Regions from separate parts of the Dorea amylophila genome, predicted to be linked through region 2. Evidence: riboswitches for the same ligand, from Rfam matches in the RefSeq annotation. Region 2 holds a riboswitch; the other holds the start of a gene.
What was found. Region 2 has a riboswitch for glycine ahead of OCV72_RS16810 (alanine/glycine:cation symporter family protein). Riboswitches for the same ligand answer to the same signal wherever they lie in the genome.
Positions count from the first base shown of each region.

Region 1 (10,110 bases), on a different contig from region 2:
AGAATAAATAGGAGCAGAGAAAAAATAAATGGAAGAAAAAAGTAAATATACAAAAACAATCAACTGGAAGCAATTCTACCGGAATGTATTCGCTCTGGTCATCCCGATCGCAATCCAGAATCTGATCAATGTAGGAGTCACGGCAACGGATGTGATCATGCTCGGAAAAGTCGGAGAGAAAGTATTATCCGGTGCATCTCTTGCAGGACAGATCCAGTATATAATGACACTGATCTTTTACGGAGTGACTTCCGGAGCAACCGTTCTGACGGCGCAGTACTGGGGAAAGAAAGATACCAGAACGATAGAGAAAGTTCTGGGTATGGGATTAAGTGCCGGACTTATCGTTGCAGTAGTATTCGCAGCAGCAGCCCTTGGCATGCCGGAGACACTGATGCGGATCTATACCTCTGATCCGGAAGTTATTGCAGAAGGAGTAAAGTATTTAAGAATCGTAGGATTTTCTTATGTGTTCATGGCGGTGACACAGGTGTATCTGAATATTATGCGCAGTATCGAGAGGGTAATGGTGGCTACATTTATTTATCTGATTTCATTGCTGATGAATATTGTGGTAAATGCGGTCCTGATCTTCGGACTATTTGGATTCCCGGTAATGGGAGTAAGGGGTGCGGCAATCGGTACGCTGTGTGCCAGAGCAGCCGAGACAGTGATGGTTCTCGTTTATGCCATCTTCCGAAATAAAGTAGTAAGGATTCGGCTTAAAGATATGGTGAAGATCGATAAGGTTCTGTTAAAAGATTTCGCAGTTTATTCTATGCCGGTGGTATTAAATGAACTGATGTGGGGACTGGGAACGTCGGCGAATACGGCGGTGATCGGGCATCTTGGAAGCGCAGCAGTGGCAGCCAACTCGGTGGCGCAGGTGGCAAGACAGCTTGCAACAGTCGTAACATTCGGGATTTCCCATGCAACGGCGATCTATCTCGGCAAGACGATCGGGGAAGGCAAGATGGAACTGGCAAAGGCATACGGAAAACGTTTCGTGTGGTTAAGTCTGATTCTTGGAATCCTGGGTGGTGTGCTGATACTGATCTCGGCACCAATCGCCAATGCGAATCTGGCACTGACCGGACCGGCAAAGAATTACTTAAGTTTCATGTTCTTCGTTATGTCGTATTTTACTGTGGCACAGGCATTTAATACCACAATGGTAGTGGGGGTATTCCGTGCAGGCGGGGATACGAAATTCGGATTGATCATGGATGTATCGACGATGTGGGGATTCTCCATTTTACTCGGGGCAGTGGCGGCATTTATTTTGCATGCCAGTGTGCCGGTCGTATATGTTATACTGATGAGTGATGAACTGATCAAAGTACCGATTACTTTAAAGCGGTATTTGACATACAAGTGGCTGAGAGATGTCACAAGGGAACAAAAAGAACTGGAGGAAATGTAAAATGATCGTATTAAGCAAGGAGCAGATCGAAAAAATGGTCGATCCGGATCAGATGATGGATCAGATCGAAGAGGCATACCGGATCTATGGATCAGGTGAGTTCTATATGCCGCCAAGACCGACGGTAGAACATGAAAATAAGCAGCTCATGTATATGCCATGTTACACAAAGGATATCATAGGGACAAAGATCCTGTCGATCTTCCCGGAGAATTCTAAACTGGGATTGCCGTCGATAGATGGTATCGTGTTACTGAATGATTATACGACAGGCGCGCCGCTTGCTGTTATGGACGGGCAGTCGGTAACCGCATGGAGAACCGGAGCTGTCGGTGGTGTGGGAATCCGCCATCTGTCAAGAAAGGACTGCCATACGGTTGGAATCATCGGAGCAGGAATGCAGGGATTCCATCAGGCTGTGTATGCATGTGCGGCAAGAGATATCCATACCGTATATGTGTTCAACCACAGTGACCGTGATCTGACAGATTATCTGGAAAGACTGAAAAAAGTTATTGATAAGGAAGACGTAAAGGTAGTACAATGTAAAGCAGTGGAAGAGCTTGTACGAAACAGTGATATCATCTGTACAACAACTCCTTCTACCACACCTGTTCTTCCGGATGACAAAGAACTTCTGAGAGGAAAATGCATCATTGCGATCGGCTCTTATATGCCGGAGATGAGGGAAATCCCGGATGCAGTACTGGATCTGGTGGACAATGTATACATTGAACTGCCATACGCATGTGAGGAAAGCGGAGATCTAAGCCAGCCCCTGGCAAGTGGAAAACTTACAAAAGACCGCATAAAACTGATGCATGAATATCTCGTATCGGGGGAAAAAGAGATCAAAGAAGGTCAGACAACATATTTCAAATCGGTTGGAATGGGATTATTTGATGTGTGTATTGCACAGAAATTATATGAAGTAGCAAAGGAGAAATAACATTATGAAAATCGTAGCAACAGAAAAAGCACCAAAGGCACTTGGACCATACTCACAAGGATATGTACACAACGGAGTACTGTATACAGCAGGACAGATCGCAATCAATCCGGAAGTGAATGATGTAGAAGCAACTACAATTGAAGCACAGACAGAGCAGGTATGCAAGAACTTAGGAGAGGTCTTAAAAGAAGCTGGAACATCATTTGACAAGGTATTAAAGACAACATGCTTTCTTGCAGATATGAGTGACTTTGCAGCATTCAACGAAGTATATGGAAAATACTTTACATCAAAACCGGCAAGAAGCTGTGTTGCAGTAAAGACACTTCCAAAGGGAGTTCTGTGTGAAGTAGAACTTATTGCGGCTGTAGAGGAGTAAGACAAATGGCAGAAGAACAAAAAACAGGCTGCAGTCCGTCCGATTGTGCGGGCTGTTCCCATGCAGGTGAATGCGGAAGCAAACCGCAGAGTCTGATCAAACCGGAAAATAAAAAATCACACATCAACCATGTGATCGCAGTTGTCAGCGGAAAAGGCGGTGTTGGAAAATCTATGGTTACCGCATCGCTTGCAAGGCTGATGAGAGAACAGGGATTTTCTGTAGGTATCATGGACGCAGATATCACAGGTCCATCCATTCCGAAGATGTATGGAATCCATGAAAAAGCAAAAGGGGATGGAGAAAATATTTTCCCATGTGAGGCAAAGGATGGAACGAAGATCATGTCCATCAACCTTTTACTTCCGGAAGAAGATGCTCCGGTTATCTGGAGAGGTCCGGTCATTTCAGGTGTTGTCACACAGTTCTGGACAGATGTTGCATGGGGAGAACTGGATTATCTCTTCGTAGACATGCCGCCGGGAACCGGTGATGTACCGCTTACCGTATTCCAGTCCCTTCCGGTAGAAGGCATCGTGATCGTAACTTCTCCGCAGGATCTGGTACGCATGATCGTAAAGAAAGCTTACAACATGGCAGGACAGATGGATATCCCGGTACTCGGAATCGTGGAGAACTACAGTTATCTGGAATGTCCGGACTGCGGACGTAAGATCTCCGTATTCGGCGAGAGCCACATCGACGAAGTGGCAGAAGAACTCGGCGTTCCGGTCATCGGTAAGATGCCGATCGATGCAAGTCTTGCAGAGGCAGTGGAGAATGAGAACTTTGCAGAAGTAAGCAATGATTATCTTGCGGAAGCAGTGAATAAACTTTAGAAGATACCATTTTTGTGATAAAAAATTAACTTATGGATTTAATGTTGACTTAGAGAAGATAACCTGTTATGCTAATTGCATAGTTGATGGATGAATTTGTGAGATACCTATGTACAAAGTGCATAAATGAGAAAGTGGAGATAGCACGCAGCATAGGAGCCGAAGGGGCATGCAGAAACTCTCAGGTAAAATGGAACGAATTCGGACGACGCTCTGGAGAACAATAAGAATTGTACCGAAGAAGTAATCTTTCAGGTAAAAGGACAGAGGCAGACAAAAAACACTTTTGAAAAGAAAGTATTTTTTGCCTGCTTTTTTAGTGCTCAAAATGGGGAATGGGCATGAAAAGCAGGCAGATTCCGAAGGAGGTAAAACAAAAATGAACAGAATCGAAGATGTAACAAATTACATCACAGAATGTGACAAAGAAGTTGGGGAAGCACTTTCATTAGAGCTTGGCAGACAGAGAAGAAATCTGGAACTGATCGCATCTGAAAATATTGTAAGCCCGGCAGTGATGCTGGCAATGGGAACCGTACCGACCAATAAGTATGCAGAAGGTTATCCGGGAAAAAGATATTACGGCGGATGCGAAGATGTAGACATTCTGGAGAATCTGGCAATTGAAAGAGCAAAAGAATTATTTGGATGTGAGCATGTATGTGTACAGCCGCATTCCGGAGCCAATGCCAATACTGCAGTGTATCAGGCACTTCTCGAACCAGGCGATACCGTTATGGGTCTGAACCTTGCACATGGCGGACACCTGACACATGGTTCACCGGTGAATTTATCCGGAATCTTATATCATTTCGTACCATATAATGTGAACGACGATGGATATCTGGATTACGATGAGATCCGTAAGATCGCACAGGAATGCAAACCAAAGATGATCGTTGCAGGCGCATCTGCATATCCGAGAGAGATCCGGTTTGATATCTTTGAAGATATCGCAAAGGAGGTAGGAGCATATCTGTTTGTAGATATGGCACACATTGCAGGACTTGTGGCAGCTGGACTGCACCAGAGTCCGGTTCCATACGCAGATGTTGTAACCACGACCACGCATAAGACGCTCAGAGGTCCGAGAGGCGGTATGATCATGTGTAAAGAGAAATACGCAAAAGCGATCAACAAAGCCATTTTCCCTGGAACACAGGGAGGACCACTAATGCATATTATTGCTGCAAAGGCCATCTGTTTCGGAGAAGCTTTAAAACCGGAGTTCAAAGAATATCAGCAGCAGGTGATCAAAAATGCGAAAGCACTTGCACAGGCAATGATCGACGAAGGATTCAATCTGGTAAGTGGCGGAACAGACAATCATCTGATGTTAGTGGATCTGCAGAATATGAATATCACAGGAAAAGAGCTGCAGAACAGACTGGATGAAGTCTATATCACAGTTAATAAAAATGCAGTGCCGAACGATCCGGCCAGCCCGTTTGTGACAAGCGGAATCCGTATCGGAACACCGGCAGTGACAACGAGAGGTCTGAAAGAAGAAGATATGAAGACCATCGCAAAACTGATCAAGATGACGGTTACAGATTTTGATACAAAAGCAGATGAGATCCGTGAAGCAGTAAATGAAATCTGTGGTAAGTATCCACTTTACAACTAGGAGGTGTTGGCAATGGAATTAAAGACTCCACTTTATGATGCGCATGTAAAAGCCGGTGGAAAGATTGTAGAATTTGGGGGATATCTTCTTCCGGTACAGTATGAAACAGGTGTGATCAAAGAACATATGGCAGTACGTACACAGGCAGGACTTTTTGATGTCTCACATATGGGAGAAGTATTATGTGAAGGGAAAGATGCACTGGCGAATCTGAATCAGATCCTGACGAATGATTTTACCAATATGGTAGACGGACAGGCAAGATACAGCCCGATGTGTAATGAACACGGCGGGACAGTGGATGACCTGATCGTATATAAGAAATCGGATGAACACTACTTTATCGTTGTAAACGCAGCAAATAAAGACAAAGATTATCAGTGGATGTTACGTCATCAGTTTGGCAAAGTAACATTCAAAGATGTATCATCTGAGTATGCACAGCTTGCACTGCAGGGACCGAAAGCAATGGAGATCCTTAAGAAGCTGACCGCAGAAGAGAATATTCCGGAGAAATATTATCATGCAGTATTCGATGCTGAAGTTGCCGGAATCCCATGTATCGTTTCCAAGACAGGATACACAGGTGAAGATGGCGTGGAACTGTATCTGGCAAGTGAGAAAGCAGAAGAAATGTGGAATACACTGTTAGAAGCAGGAAAAGAAGAAGGACTGATTCCTTGCGGACTGGGTGCAAGAGATACACTTCGTATGGAAGCAGCGATGCCGTTATACGGACACGAGATGAACGATGACATCACTCCACTGGAGACGGGACTTAAATTCGCAGTGAAGATGGCAAAGAATGATTTTATTGGGAAATCAGCTTTAGAGGAGAAGGGGACTCCATCCATCAAACGAATCGGTCTTAAAGTAACGGGAAGAGGAATCATCCGTGAACATCAGGATGTATACGTAGGCGATAAGAAAATCGGACATACAACAAGTGGAACACATTGTCCGTATCTTGGATATCCAATCGCAATGGCACTCGTTGATGCTGATTCTGTAGAAATTGGGGATACAGTAGAGGCAGATGTGCGAGGAAGAAGAGTGGCAGCAGAGGTGGTTGCACTTCCGTTTTATAAAAGAGAAAAATAAAAAGATATAATAAAAAGATATAAAGGAGAATAATATCATGATTTTAAAAGAAGAATTAAAATATTCAAAATCACACGAATGGATAGCATTAGACGGAGATACAGCAGTTGTAGGATTGACAGATTATGCACAGTCAGAACTTGGAGATCTAGTATTTGTTAACCTTCCGGAAGTAGGAGATACCGTAGAAGCAGGAGAAGTATTCGGAGACGTAGAATCTGTGAAAGCAGTATCCGATGTCTATTCACCGGTAACGGGAGAAGTAACGGAGATTAACGAAGAACTCTTAGATTCACCGGAACTGATCAATGACGATGCTTATGAAGCATGGTTCATCAAAGTAAAAGATGTATCAGCAACAGAAGAACTCTTAACTGCAGAAGAATACAAAGCATTTGTGGAAAGCGAGCAGGAATAAACCCAAGTCATTGAAAAAGGCGGTGAAAAAGCGATGGGAAGCTATGTACCGAATACGTTAGAAGAACGGAAAAAAATGCTTCGGGAAATCGGCTATTCGTCCATTGAGGACTTATTTGCACATATTCCGGAAGAAGTAAAATTAAAAGGGGAACTGAATATTCCGAAGGGAAAGACAGAGTTTGAAGTACGGCGCGAGATGGAACAGATTGCAGAAAAGAACCAGGTGTTCCGGACAATTTTCCGCGGAGCCGGAGCTTACAGACATTTTATCCCGGCCATGGTAAAAAATGTGACATCCAAAGAAAATCTGCTGACAGCATATACGCCATATCAGGCAGAGATCAGTCAGGGAATCTTACAGTCAATCTTCGAATATCAGACGATGATCTGTGATCTGACCGGAATGGATGTATCCAATGCCTCTGTATATGACGGTGCAACTGCAGCGGCAGAAGGTGTTGCAATGTGTCAGGAAAGAAAGAAACATAAAGCGTTGATATCAGGAACTGTTCCGCCATATGTACTGGAAGTGGTAGAGACCTACTGCTTTGGAAATGGAATGGAACTCGAAGTTATTCCGGAAAAAGACGGACTGACGGATAAAGAATATTTAAAGGAACACATCGATGCACAGACAGCCTGCGTATATATCCAGCATCCGAACTATTACGGTAATCTGGAAGACGCAGAAGAGATTGGCAAGATCGCACATGAGGTAGGAGCCAAATATGTGATGGGTGTGAACCCGATTTCACTTGGAGTGATAAAGACTCCTGCAGAATATGGAGCAGATGTGGCAGTTGGTGAAGGACAGCCGCTTGGGCTTTCACTTGGATTCGGAGGCCCTTATCTCGGATTCATGGCAAGTAAGGAAGCAATGATGAGAAAACTTCCTGGAAGAATTGTTGGTGAGACAGTCGATCATAACGGAAAGACCGGATATGTATTGACGCTTCAGGCAAGAGAACAGCATATCCGGAGAGAAAAAGCATCCAGCAATATCTGTTCGAACCAGGCACTTTGTGCACTGGCAGTCGGTATTTATCTTGCAACGATGGGAAATGAAGGTGTCAGACAGGCAGCAATTCTGTCTATGTCTAAAGCACATTATTTTGCAGAGAAACTGGAAGAAATCGGTCTGACAGTTTGTAACCAGGCAGAGTTCTTCCATGAATTTGTCACCAGATCAGAAGTGGATTCGGATAAGATATTAAGAGCATTGGAAGAAGAAGGAATCCTTGGCGGATATCCGTTAGATGAGCATCATATTCTGTGGTGCTGCACCGAGGTCAATACAAAAGAAGAGATGGATCAGGCAGTCCATATCTTAAGGGAGGTGCAGGGATGTTAATATTTGAAAAAAGCAGACCGGGAAGAGGCTGCGACCTGTTACCGACATCAGATGTAGAAATCTACTTACCGGAAGAAAAAGATAAAAGAGAACAGCCGCTTCACCTTCCGGAATTGTCCGAAGGTGAATTGAGCAGACACTATACAGAACTCGCAAAGAAATCACACGGCGTGAATGACGGGTTCTATCCACTTGGGTCATGTACGATGAAGTATAATCCAAAGATCAATGAAGATATGGCTTCACTGCCTGGATTTACAGAAATCCATCCGTTACAGCCGGAGCATACCGTACAGGGATGTCTGGAGGTTATTGGGGAGATTGAGAATTCCCTTTGTGAGATCACGGGAATGGATCGTATGACGTTACAGCCGGCAGCAGGAGCGCACGGAGAATTTACGGGACTTCTTCTGATCAAAGCTTATCATGAGAGCAGAAATGATGAGAAGAGAACAAAGATTTTGGTACCGGATTCTGCACATGGAACGAACCCGGCAAGTGCAGCGATGGCCGGATATAAAGTTGTCAGCATTCCATCTGCACCGGATGGAGGCGTAGATATTGAGAAATTAAGAGAGGCAGCAGGAGACGATGTAGCAGGACTGATGCTTACCAATCCGAACACAGTCGGTCTCTTTGATAAGAACATTCTGGAGATTACAGATATCATTCATGAATGCGGCGGCCTCTGCTATTATGACGGGGCAAACTTAAATGCAGTTATGGGCACGGTACGTCCTGGCGATATGGGATTCGATGTTATCCATCTGAATCTTCACAAGACATTCTCCACACCACATGGCGGCGGCGGCCCGGGAAGCGGCCCGGTCGGATGTAAGGAAATGTTATCCGACTTCTTGCCATCTTATCTGGTGGAAGGTGAAGAGACGTTACATCTGGAAAAACCGGCAAACAGTATCGGTGAGATGAAGAGCTTCTACGGCAACTTCCTTGTAGTAGTAAAGGCTCTGACCTATATCAAGACACTCGGAAGAGAAGGCATCCCGGAAGCAAGTCAGAATGCAGTACTGAATGCCAACTACATGATGAACAAATTAAAAGATCTGTATCCGATGGCATATGATGAGATCTGTATGCATGAATTTGTTATGAGTCTTGCAGATCTGAAAAAGAAGACCGGTATCTCGGCAATGGATATCGCAAAAGGTCTGCTGGACAATGGTATTCATCCGCCTACAATGTATTTCCCATTGATCGTGGATGAAGCACTGATGGTAGAGCCAACCGAGACCGAATCGAAAGAAACGCTGGATGATGCGATCGCAGTATTCCGTAAGTTATACGAACTGGCAGGAACAGATCCTGAAAAATTACACCAGGCTCCTGTGACGACTCCGGTGACAAGACTGGATGAAGTCAATGCGGCAAGACATCCGCATCTGAGGTATGCGTTTTAAGGAAAAGTGAAGAGAGGAACAGTTATGGTCACAAAGCTTACATATATAGAAAGCGATCAGGTGAACCCATATAAGAATCTTGCAGTGGAGGAGTATTTACTCCTCCACTGTGAGGATAAAGAGTGTATTTTGTATCTCTGGCAGAATCAGAATACCGTTGTAATCGGGCGTAACCAGAACGCATGGAAAGAATGTAAAGTTACAAAATTAGAAGAAGAGAATGGTCATCTTGCGAGAAGACTTTCCGGTGGCGGAGCAGTCTATCATGATCTGGGAAATCTGAACTTTACATTTTTGGTAAATAAAGATGAATATAGTCTGGAAAAACAGTTACAGGTAATCATAAATGCAATGGGACGGTTGGGATTGAAAGCAGAAAAATCCGGAAGAAACGACATCCTGATCGATGGAAAGAAATTCTCCGGTAATGCATTTTATGAGCAGGAAAAACACTGCTATCATCACGGAACCATTATGGTAGATGTAAACAAGGAAATACTGTCCCGATATCTGACCGTATCCAAAGATAAGTTGAAATCCAAAGGTGTGGATTCTGTAAAATCCAGAGTGACAAATCTGAGGGAATATCTTCCGGAACTG
Region 1 is NZ_JAOQJW010000002.1:175,645-185,754, forward strand. Features, by position in the region: gene OCV72_RS01905 (response regulator transcription factor) at 1-11, shown strand, start outside; gene OCV72_RS01910 (MATE family efflux transporter) at 29-1,423, shown strand; gene OCV72_RS01915 (ornithine cyclodeaminase family protein) at 1,425-2,372, shown strand; gene OCV72_RS01920 (RidA family protein) at 2,377-2,754, shown strand; gene OCV72_RS01925 (Mrp/NBP35 family ATP-binding protein) at 2,760-3,593, shown strand; glycine riboswitch at 3,797-3,870, shown strand; gene OCV72_RS01930 (serine hydroxymethyltransferase) at 3,973-5,220, shown strand; gene gcvT (glycine cleavage system aminomethyltransferase GcvT) at 5,233-6,321, shown strand; gene gcvH (glycine cleavage system protein GcvH) at 6,359-6,739, shown strand; gene gcvPA (aminomethyl-transferring glycine dehydrogenase subunit GcvPA) at 6,773-8,092, shown strand; gene gcvPB (aminomethyl-transferring glycine dehydrogenase subunit GcvPB) at 8,086-9,510, shown strand; gene OCV72_RS01955 (lipoate--protein ligase) at 9,535-10,110, shown strand, end outside.
Region 1: it holds a riboswitch for glycine, as region 2 does, so the genes downstream of both, OCV72_RS01930 (serine hydroxymethyltransferase) here and OCV72_RS16810 (alanine/glycine:cation symporter family protein) in region 2, are expected to answer to the same signal.

Region 2 (9,502 bases):
TATATCAGAATATACGACTTTTCCTCCGCAGATCGTATATTTCACCTTACCGGTAAGTTCCTTTCCGGTAAATGGTGAGTTTGATGATTTGGAAGCATATTCTTTCGGGATCCATATTTCATCAGGGTCAAATATAACAAAGTCTGCATCTGCACCTTCCTGAATTGTTCCGTAAGGCAGATGGTATAGCTTTGCAGGGTTCACTGTCATTTTTTCCAGAAGTTGTATCATGGTCAGATATCCGGGCTTTACAAGGTTGGTGATACCGAGTGCAAGGGAGGTCTCGAGACCGATAATGCCGCTTGGGGCTTCTGTGATCGGTTTGGATTTTTCTTCTGTGCTGTGTGGGGCATGATCCGTAGCAATCAGGTCAATAGTTCCATCAGCGAGTCCTGCAATAATCTGCTGGCGGTCATTTTCCGTACGAAGCGGCGGATTCATCTTTGCCAGCGTGCCATGTTCCAAAACAGCGTCTTCTGTTAAGGAGAAGTGGTGCGGCGTTGCCTCAGCGTGTAATTTTGCTCCCAGTTTTTTGTATGTACGGATCAAATCAATCGATACACCGGAACTGATATGCTGGATTACAACATCTGCACCGGAACGGAGCGCCAGAAGACAGTCTCTTGCCACCAGTGCTTCTTCGGCAATGGATGGAGAACCGTAGATGCCGAGTGCATCGGATACTTTGCCATGATTGATTCCATTGTTGCGGATAAAAGCCGGGTCTTCTTCGTGAAGACTGATCGGAACGTTTAACTTTGCGGCATTTTTCATCGCCTGATAGCAGAACTCAGCATTCAGAAGAGGGATGCCGTCATCGGTAAATCCGCATGCCCCGGCTTCTTTTAATGCAAGCATGTCTACTTCGTCCCGGCCTTTTAATGAACGGGAGATTGCAGCAGCCTGGAAGATACGGATATCTTCTTTGGAAGCACGTGCAAGATTATCTTTTAGGGTGTCTGTATTGTCGACCGTAGGGGATGTATTCGCCATACAGATTACAGTAGTAAACCCGCCTTTTGCAGATGCCTTTGCTCCTGTATGGATATCTTCTTTATATGTAAATCCCGGATCACGGAAATGTACATGTGTATCGATGAGTCCCGGTCCGACAACGAGTCCTCCGGCTTCTAGAATCTCCTCGGAATCTTCTGAAATTTCAGGTGCGATTCTTGCAATTTTTCCGTTCTTCACCAGTATATCCATATGCTCGGACAGACCAGATGCAGGATCTACCACAAGTCCATGTTTGATGATCATGATAAATTTCCTCCTTAAAAATCTGATGTTAAAATACAGTAAATATTATAAATGTAGTATAATGTATTGGAAATGGGCTTGTCAATTAGGAGACATGGAACAGGAAAGCTGAATATATGAGAAATAAAAGGAGCACGTAGAACAGAAATGGGATTTAAACGTTTGGAAAAAAATTTGATCGATATTATAAAAGAAGAACAGGCAAAACTTGGATTTCGAAAAGAAGAGATCCGTTTGTATTATCCATTGATTTCCCTCAATCATTTCTTTGAGGCGGATGACGATGTGGATGAGATGCAGACACGTCTGGAACAGTTCCCGGAAGAAGTAAAGAAAAAACTCGGAGATATCTGTGTAACGCACAAAAAAGACAGATTCTGCCTGCATATTCCGGAACAGGGAAGTGTCTATGTACATGAACATATGGCAGAAAATGAATTCATCAAAAAGCTGGTGGAGCTGATGATGAATCACGGAATCAAAAAAGAAGATATCCTTGCGATATTTCAGAAAGAGGCAAAAGATATCAGGGTGGGAGATATGCACAACGGAGAATTTGACTTTTGGGTAAGATTTCCGGAAGAAAATGAGGACGAATACTATTACTGCTTTAAGGACGAAGGGTGTCATATGATCTATCACCGTTTTTTGCCGGAAGATTATGCAGATTTCGGATTCTGAAAGGCAGTCGGAAAAGAATAAAAATACAGATGCAGACAGGAATTATAATTATAACTTATAAATGCTGCCTGCATTTTTAATTATAAAATATCTTGCTATATGTAAAGATTCATGATAAGCTATCCTGCATCGTGCTAAAGCAAAGACGTGCTAAAGCGATTTGGCTGAGGATTTATTCTCAAAATAATGACAATTACTTTGACGAATTTGCTGCAATGCGATTACGTTATCATAAAAAACTCAGGAGAGTCTTTTCGTAATGAAATGAAAAGCGCCGAAGGTGTAAGCAGAAAACAGATCTGCAAATCTCTCAGGCAAAAGGATGGAGGAATGAATTATGGGAATTTTTGGACGTATTGACACTTTTATCACATGGTTTGACGGAGTCGTATGGGGACTTCCGTTAATCATCTTAATTCTGGTCACAGGAATTTTTCTGACTGTGCGCTTGGGCCTTCTTCAGGTAAGGTATCTTGGGAAAGCGTTAAAATTCATGGTGAAAAATGAAGAAGATGGACACGGAGAAGTAACTAGCTTTGGAGCTCTTTGTACCGCATTATCGGCAACAATCGGTACCGGTAATATCGTCGGTGTGGCAACTGCAATTTCTGCAGGTGGACCGGGAGCGTTATTCTGGATGATCCTGACAGCATTTTTAGGAATGGCAACAAAGTATTCAGAAGGTCTTCTGGCAGTAAAATACCGTACGATCGATGAAGACGGGCATGTACTTGGCGGACCATTCTATTACATTGAGAATGGAATGGGTGTAAAGTTCAGATGGCTTGCAAAGATATTTGCATTCTTTGGAGCAGGGGTTGGATTATTCGGAATCGGTACATTTACACAGGTGAATGGTATCTCATCTGCAGTCCGTAACTTTTTTTGATCCGAACATGGCACATACAGTAGCATTATTTGGAAATGATTATTCATGGGCAACTGTAATATCCTGTCTGGTACTGACGGTATGTGTCGGAATGGTTGTATTAGGTGGAATCAAGAGAATTGCAAAAGTATCTGAGATCGTCGTTCCGTTCATGGCGGTTCTGTATGTAGTATTGGCAGTCATTATCATGGTGACAAATATTACCGCAATTCCGGCAGCTATTGTAACAATTGTAAAATCAGCATTTACCGGAAGCGCACTGGCCGGTGGTGCAATGGGAAGTATGATCGTAGCAATGCAGAAAGGTATTGCCAGAGGAATCTTCTCGAATGAATCCGGACTTGGAAGCGCACCGATCGCAGCGGCTGCAGCACAGACCAAAGAACCTGCAAGACAGGGACTGGTGTCAATGACCGGTACATTTATTGATACGATCGTAATCTGTACGATGACAGGACTTTCTATTGTCATTACAGGAACATGGAATACGGGACTGGAAGGTGTGGAAATTACGACAGCGGCCTTCCAGAAGGGACTTCCGTTCCCGCCGGTTGTGGCATCCTTTGCATTGATGATTTGTCTGGTATTTTTTGCATTTACAACGATTCTTGGATGGGATTATTACGGAGAACGATGCCTGGAATATCTGTTTAATAAGAATATGAAAGCTGTAAGAGCGTATAGATGGCTTTATATTATATGTGTATTCATCGGACCATATATGACGGTTGCGGCAGTATGGAATATCGCAGATATCTTCAATGCATTGATGGCAATCCCGAATCTGATAGCCTTGCTTGCACTCAGCAAAGTCATAGTAAAAGAAACGAAAGCGTTTACGGAAAAACTGAATGTGGAAGAGAAGAATCAGAGAATTCTCAAAGGAATGAATGCAGAGAATGTATAATAGAATATAAGTTCTGTAGAGCATATGGTGATAAAATACAGGGATTTTGGTATAAGAAGCAGAATCCCTGTATTTATTTTTGTCCTCTTATTTTGATAGAAAAATTATGCTGGATGCAGAATTTATAAAAGGTCATACTTTTCTTTAAAAGTCCGTATTATTTCTAAAATAAAACAAAATACATACAATGTTTGTGTAAATTTGTGCAAAATGTGTTAAAATGTAAGAAAACAAAGGACAGGTGCAAAAATGAAGAAACAAAAGAAAGATCCATTGCATAAAAGCTTCGGTTATGCATTTGCCGGAATATTTGCAGTGGTAACGAAGGAACGGAATATGAAGATTCATTGTGTGGCAATGGTTTGTGTGGTGATCGCAGGATTCGTATTTCATATTACACCGGTAGAGTGGTGTATCTGCCTGACATTGTTTGGTCTGATCATGGCATTGGAAATGGTGAATACGGCAGTGGAAGCAGTGGTCGATCTGGTCACGAAAGAGAGAATGCCGCTTGCAAAGCTTGCCAAAGATGCGGCGGCCGGAGCAGTACTGATCGCAGCAATCATGGCAGCAATTGCAGGGATGATCATATTTATTCCAAAGCTTTTGGAAAGCCTGTCTATATAGACATCGAAAGGAGAACGACCTATGGAAAAATTAGGAAGCGGATTAAAGAAAGTATTACTTGCAGGAATCGGAGCAGTTGCAGTCACAGGAGAGAAATCAAAAGAACTTCTGGATGAGATGGTGAAAAAGGGTGAGCTGACTGTTGAACAGGGCAAAGCACTGAATGAAGAACTTAAGCATAACATCAAGTCGACAGTAAAAGAAAAAGTGAATGTAAAAGTAAAAACATCTTCACCGGAAGAACTGGATGAGCTTTTGGATAAGATGACTCCGGAACAGATGGCATTGTTGAAACAGAGAATTGATGAGATGGAGAAAAAACAGGAAGAATTTGAAGCTGCAGAGACGGTAGAAGATGTGGCAGACGAATCCGTATGCGAAGATGCGGCAGAGAAAGCAGCGGAAGAAGAGACAGCTGAGAACGAAGACATTTAAAGAGGAACAGGTTCATGAGTAAGGGAGAATCCAAAGAATACCGTACCAGGTTAAAGGAGATTACATCCGTACTTCATAAATATGGAATCACCAGGGGAATTACGCCTCAGAAACTCCGGATGATACTGGAGGATCTGGGGCCTACTTATATTAAAATCGGTCAGATTATGTCACTGCATTCAGACATTTTACCGAAAAGGTATTGTGATGAACTGATGTGTCTGCGTTCAGAAGTAACTCCGATGGAATTTCCGGAAGTAAAAGAAGTAATCGAACAGGCATATGGTTGTCCGTGGAATGAAATATTTGCATTTATTTCCGATACACCACTGGGATCAGCATCCATTGCACAGGTCCACAGAGCAGAACTGCTCAGCGGTGAACAGGTTGTTATCAAGGTTCAGCGAACAGGTATTTATGAAATTATGGCAAGAGATATCGGACTCCTTCGGAAGGCAGTAAAGCTGATGCCGCCGATCAGTCTGAAAGGAATGGCTGACTTCGACCAGGTACTGGATGAACTTTGGAATGTGACACGGGAAGAGATGAATTTTCTCACCGAAGCATCGAATATGGAAGAGTTTGCCAGACGGAATGCGGATGTCGTATATGTAAGAACACCGAAACTATATCAGGAATATACAACCATGCATGTGCTGGTCATGGAATACATCGAAGGGCCTGCAATCGATGATAAAGAGAAACTTCTGGCAGGCGGATACGATCTGGAAGAGATCGGGATCAAGCTGATCGATAATTATATCAAACAGGTGATGGAAGACGGTTTCTTCCATGCAGATCCCCACCCGGGAAATGTAAAGATCCAGGATGGCAAGATTGTATGGATCGATATGGGAATGATGGGAAGACTGACCGAACGGGATAAAGAACTGATCGGAAAAGCAATCCGCGGCATTGCAGAAAATGATATCGGCATGATCCAGGAAGCAGTCATGGCACTGGGTGAATTTAAAGAGAAACCAGATCAGAGCGTATTGTATGAAGATATCAGTGAACTGATGTCGAAGTATGGGTCCTTAGATATGGGAGAGATCGATGTTGCAGAAGTGATGATGGATCTTATGGAAGTGATGAAGGAAAATAAGATCCGTATGCCGCATGGTCTGACGATGCTGGCAAGAGGATTGACTAACATGGAAGGCGTGCTTGCAGACATTGCTCCACGGATCAATATGATCGAGATCGCATCCAGACATATTTCAGAGAGTATGTGGAAAGATCTGGATTGGAAAAAAGAATTAAAACATGCAGGAAAGAATCTTTACCGTTCGATGCATAAAGCAGTAGAAGTCCCGGGACTTGCAGCGGATGCACTGCATGGTCTGATGAAAGGTCAGACAAGAGTCAACCTGGATCTGCATGCATCCAACGATCTGGCACAGTTACTGAGACGTCTGGTGCGGAATGTGGTAATGGGATTGTGGGTGATGGCATTGCTGATCAGTTCAAGCATTATCTGCACTACCAATATGAGCCCGAAGATCTGCGGGATCCCGGCAATTGGTGCGATTGGGTATTTATTTGCATTTGCGATTGTGATGTATGTGCTTATTAAGCATATTCTTTCCAAATGAATTTGAGATTTATTCTCGGTTTTATGGGCAAATATGCCGACAAAATGATACGAGAATCTGTATTTGTACCAAAAAATGAACAAAATAACAGTCGGAATCGCTAGACTTTTGATGATACAGGAGATATAATAAAACCATACACGTCAATATATGATTTGTACTATTATCAAGGAGGAACAACGAAAATGGCAAGAAAAATGAAGACCATGGATGGTAACCAGGCCGCAGCTCATGCTTCATATGCATATACAGAAGTTGCAGCAATTTACCCTATTACACCATCATCCGTTATGCCGGAACATGTAGATGAATGGGCTACAGAAGGAAGAAAGAACATATTTGGACAGACTGTTCAGGTAACAGAGATGCAGTCAGAAGCTGGTGCTGCAGGAGCAGTACACGGATCTCTTTCTGCTGGTGCTCTGACAACAACATTTACAGCATCACAGGGACTTCTGTTAATGATTCCTAACTTATATAAAGTAGCAGGAGAACAGCTTCCTGGAGTATTTAACGTATCCGCTCGTGCGCTTGCAAGCCATGCACTGAATATCTTCGGAGATCACTCTGATGTTTACGCCTGTCGTCAGACTGGTGCAGCAATGCTTTGCGAATCCAGCGTACAGGAAGTTATGGACTTAACACCAGTTGCACACTGCGCAGCATTAAAAGGAAAACTTCCATTTATCAACTTCTTCGATGGATTCCGTACATCACACGAGATTCAGAAGATTGAGACATGGGATTACGAAGATCTGAAAGATCTGGTAGATATGGACGCAATCGATGCATTCAGAAATCATGCACTGAATCCAAATCACCCATGCCAGAGAGGTTCAGCTCAGAACCCGGATATCTTCTTCCAGGCAAGAGAAGCATGTAACCCATACTACGATGCTATGCCGGCTATCGTACAGGAGTACATGGACAAAGTTAACGAGAAGATCGGAACAGATTACAAACTCTTCAACTACTACGGAGCAGCAGACGCAGAGAAAGTTATCATTGCTATGGGTTCTGTATGTGACACAATCGAAGAGACAATCGATTACTTAACAGCAGCTGGGGAAAAAGTTGGTGTTGTTAAGGTTCGTCTTTACAGACCATTCTGTGCACAGGCATTAATTGATGCAATTCCTGACACAGTAAAATACATCAACGTACTTGACAGAACAAAAGAACCAGGAGCTCAGGGAGAGCCATTATTCCTGGATGTTGTTTCTGCATTAAAGGGATCTAAGTTCGACGCAGTACCGGTTAACGGCGGACGTTACGGATTAGGATCTAAAGATACAACACCTGCACAGATCGTTGCAGTATTTAACAACGCAGACAAAGAAAGATTCACAATCGGTATCAACGATGATGTTACAAATCTTTCACTTGAAGTTGGTGCACCACTGGTTACAACACCAGAAGGAACAATCAACTGTAAGTTCTGGGGACTTGGAGCTGACGGTACTGTAGGAGCTAACAAGAACTCTATCAAGATCATCGGTGACAATACTGACATGTATGCACAGGCTTACTTCGACTATGACTCTAAGAAGTCTGGTGGTGTTACAATGTCTCACCTGCGTTTCGGTAAGAAGCCAATCAAATCTACTTACCTGATCCACAAGGCTAACTTTGTAGCATGTCACAACCCATCTTATGTAAACAAATACAACATGGTTCAGGAATTAGTTGACGGAGGAACATTCCTTCTGAACTGCTCTTGGGACATGGAAGGTCTTGAGAAACATTTACCAGGACAGGTAAAAGCATTCATCGCTGATCACAACATCAAGTTCTACACAATTGATGGTATTAAGATCGGTAAAGAGATCGGACTTGGCGGACGTATCAATACAGTCCTTCAGTCAGCATTCTTCAAACTGGCATCTATCATTCCGGAAGAAGAAGCAATCGATCTGATGAAGAAAGCTGCAAAAGCTACTTACGGAAGAAAAGGTGACAAGATCGTACAGATGAACTACGATGCTATCGATGCCGGTGCTAAACAGGTAGTTGAGATCGAAGTTCCGGAATCTTGGAAATCTTGTGAAGACGAAGGATTATTCACACCAGAAGTTAAGGGTGGAAAAGACGATGTTGTAGCATTCGTTAAGAACATCCAGTCTAAGGTTAATGCTCAGGAAGGAAATACTCTGCCAGTATCTACATTTACTGACTATGCAGATGGATCTACACCATCAGGTAGTGCAGCATATGAGAAACGTGGTATCGCAGTAGATATCCCTGTATGGCAGTCAGAAAACTGTATCCAGTGTAACCGTTGTGCATACGTTTGCCCACATGCAGTTATCCGTCCGGTAGCACTTACAGAGGATGAACTTGCAAAAGCTCCAGAAGGAACAAAAGCAATCGATATGATCGGTATGCCGGGAATGAAATTCACTATGACTGTATCAGCATATGACTGTACAGGATGTGGATCTTGTGTAAATGTATGTCCAGGTAAGAAGGGTGAAAAAGCTCTTGTTATGGCAAACATGGAAGAAAATGCAGCAGAGCAGGATATCTTTGATTTCGGACGTGAGATCGAGGTTAAACCAGAAGTTGTTGCTAAATTCAAACCAGAGACAGTTAAGGGAAGCCAGTTCAAACAGCCATTACTTGAGTTCTCAGGAGCTTGTGCAGGTTGTGGAGAAACACCTTATGCAAAACTGATCACACAGTTATTCGGTGACAGAATGTACATCGCTAATGCAACAGGATGTTCTTCAATCTGGGGTAACTCTTCACCGTCTACACCATACACAATAAACTCTAAGGGACAGGGACCTGCATGGTCTAACTCACTGTTCGAAGACAACGCAGAGTTTGGATATGGTATGTTACTTGCTCAGAAAGCAATCAGAAAGAGACTGAAAGAAGAAGTTGAAACTGTTGCAGCATCAGAGCAGGCTTCAGCAGAGGTTAAGGCAGCTTGCCAGGAATACCTCGATACATTCGCATGTGGTATTACAAACGGAGATGCTACAGATAAATTAGTTGCAGCATTAGACGGATGTGATTGTGATACATGCAAAGACATCGTTAAGAATAAAGACTTCCTCGGTAAGAAATCTCAGTGGATCTTCGGTGGTGACGGATGGGCTTACG
Region 2 is NZ_JAOQJW010000014.1:50,978-60,479, forward strand. Features, by position in the region: gene OCV72_RS10020 (dihydroorotase) at 1-1,260, opposite strand, end outside; gene OCV72_RS10025 (DUF3877 family protein) at 1,408-1,941, shown strand; glycine riboswitch at 2,173-2,277, shown strand; partial or broken gene OCV72_RS16810 (alanine/glycine:cation symporter family protein) at 2,279-3,737, shown strand; gene OCV72_RS10035 (diacylglycerol kinase) at 3,987-4,364, shown strand; gene OCV72_RS10040 (phasin family protein) at 4,386-4,799, shown strand; gene OCV72_RS10045 (ABC1 kinase family protein) at 4,814-6,394, shown strand; gene nifJ (pyruvate:ferredoxin (flavodoxin) oxidoreductase) at 6,580-9,502, shown strand, end outside.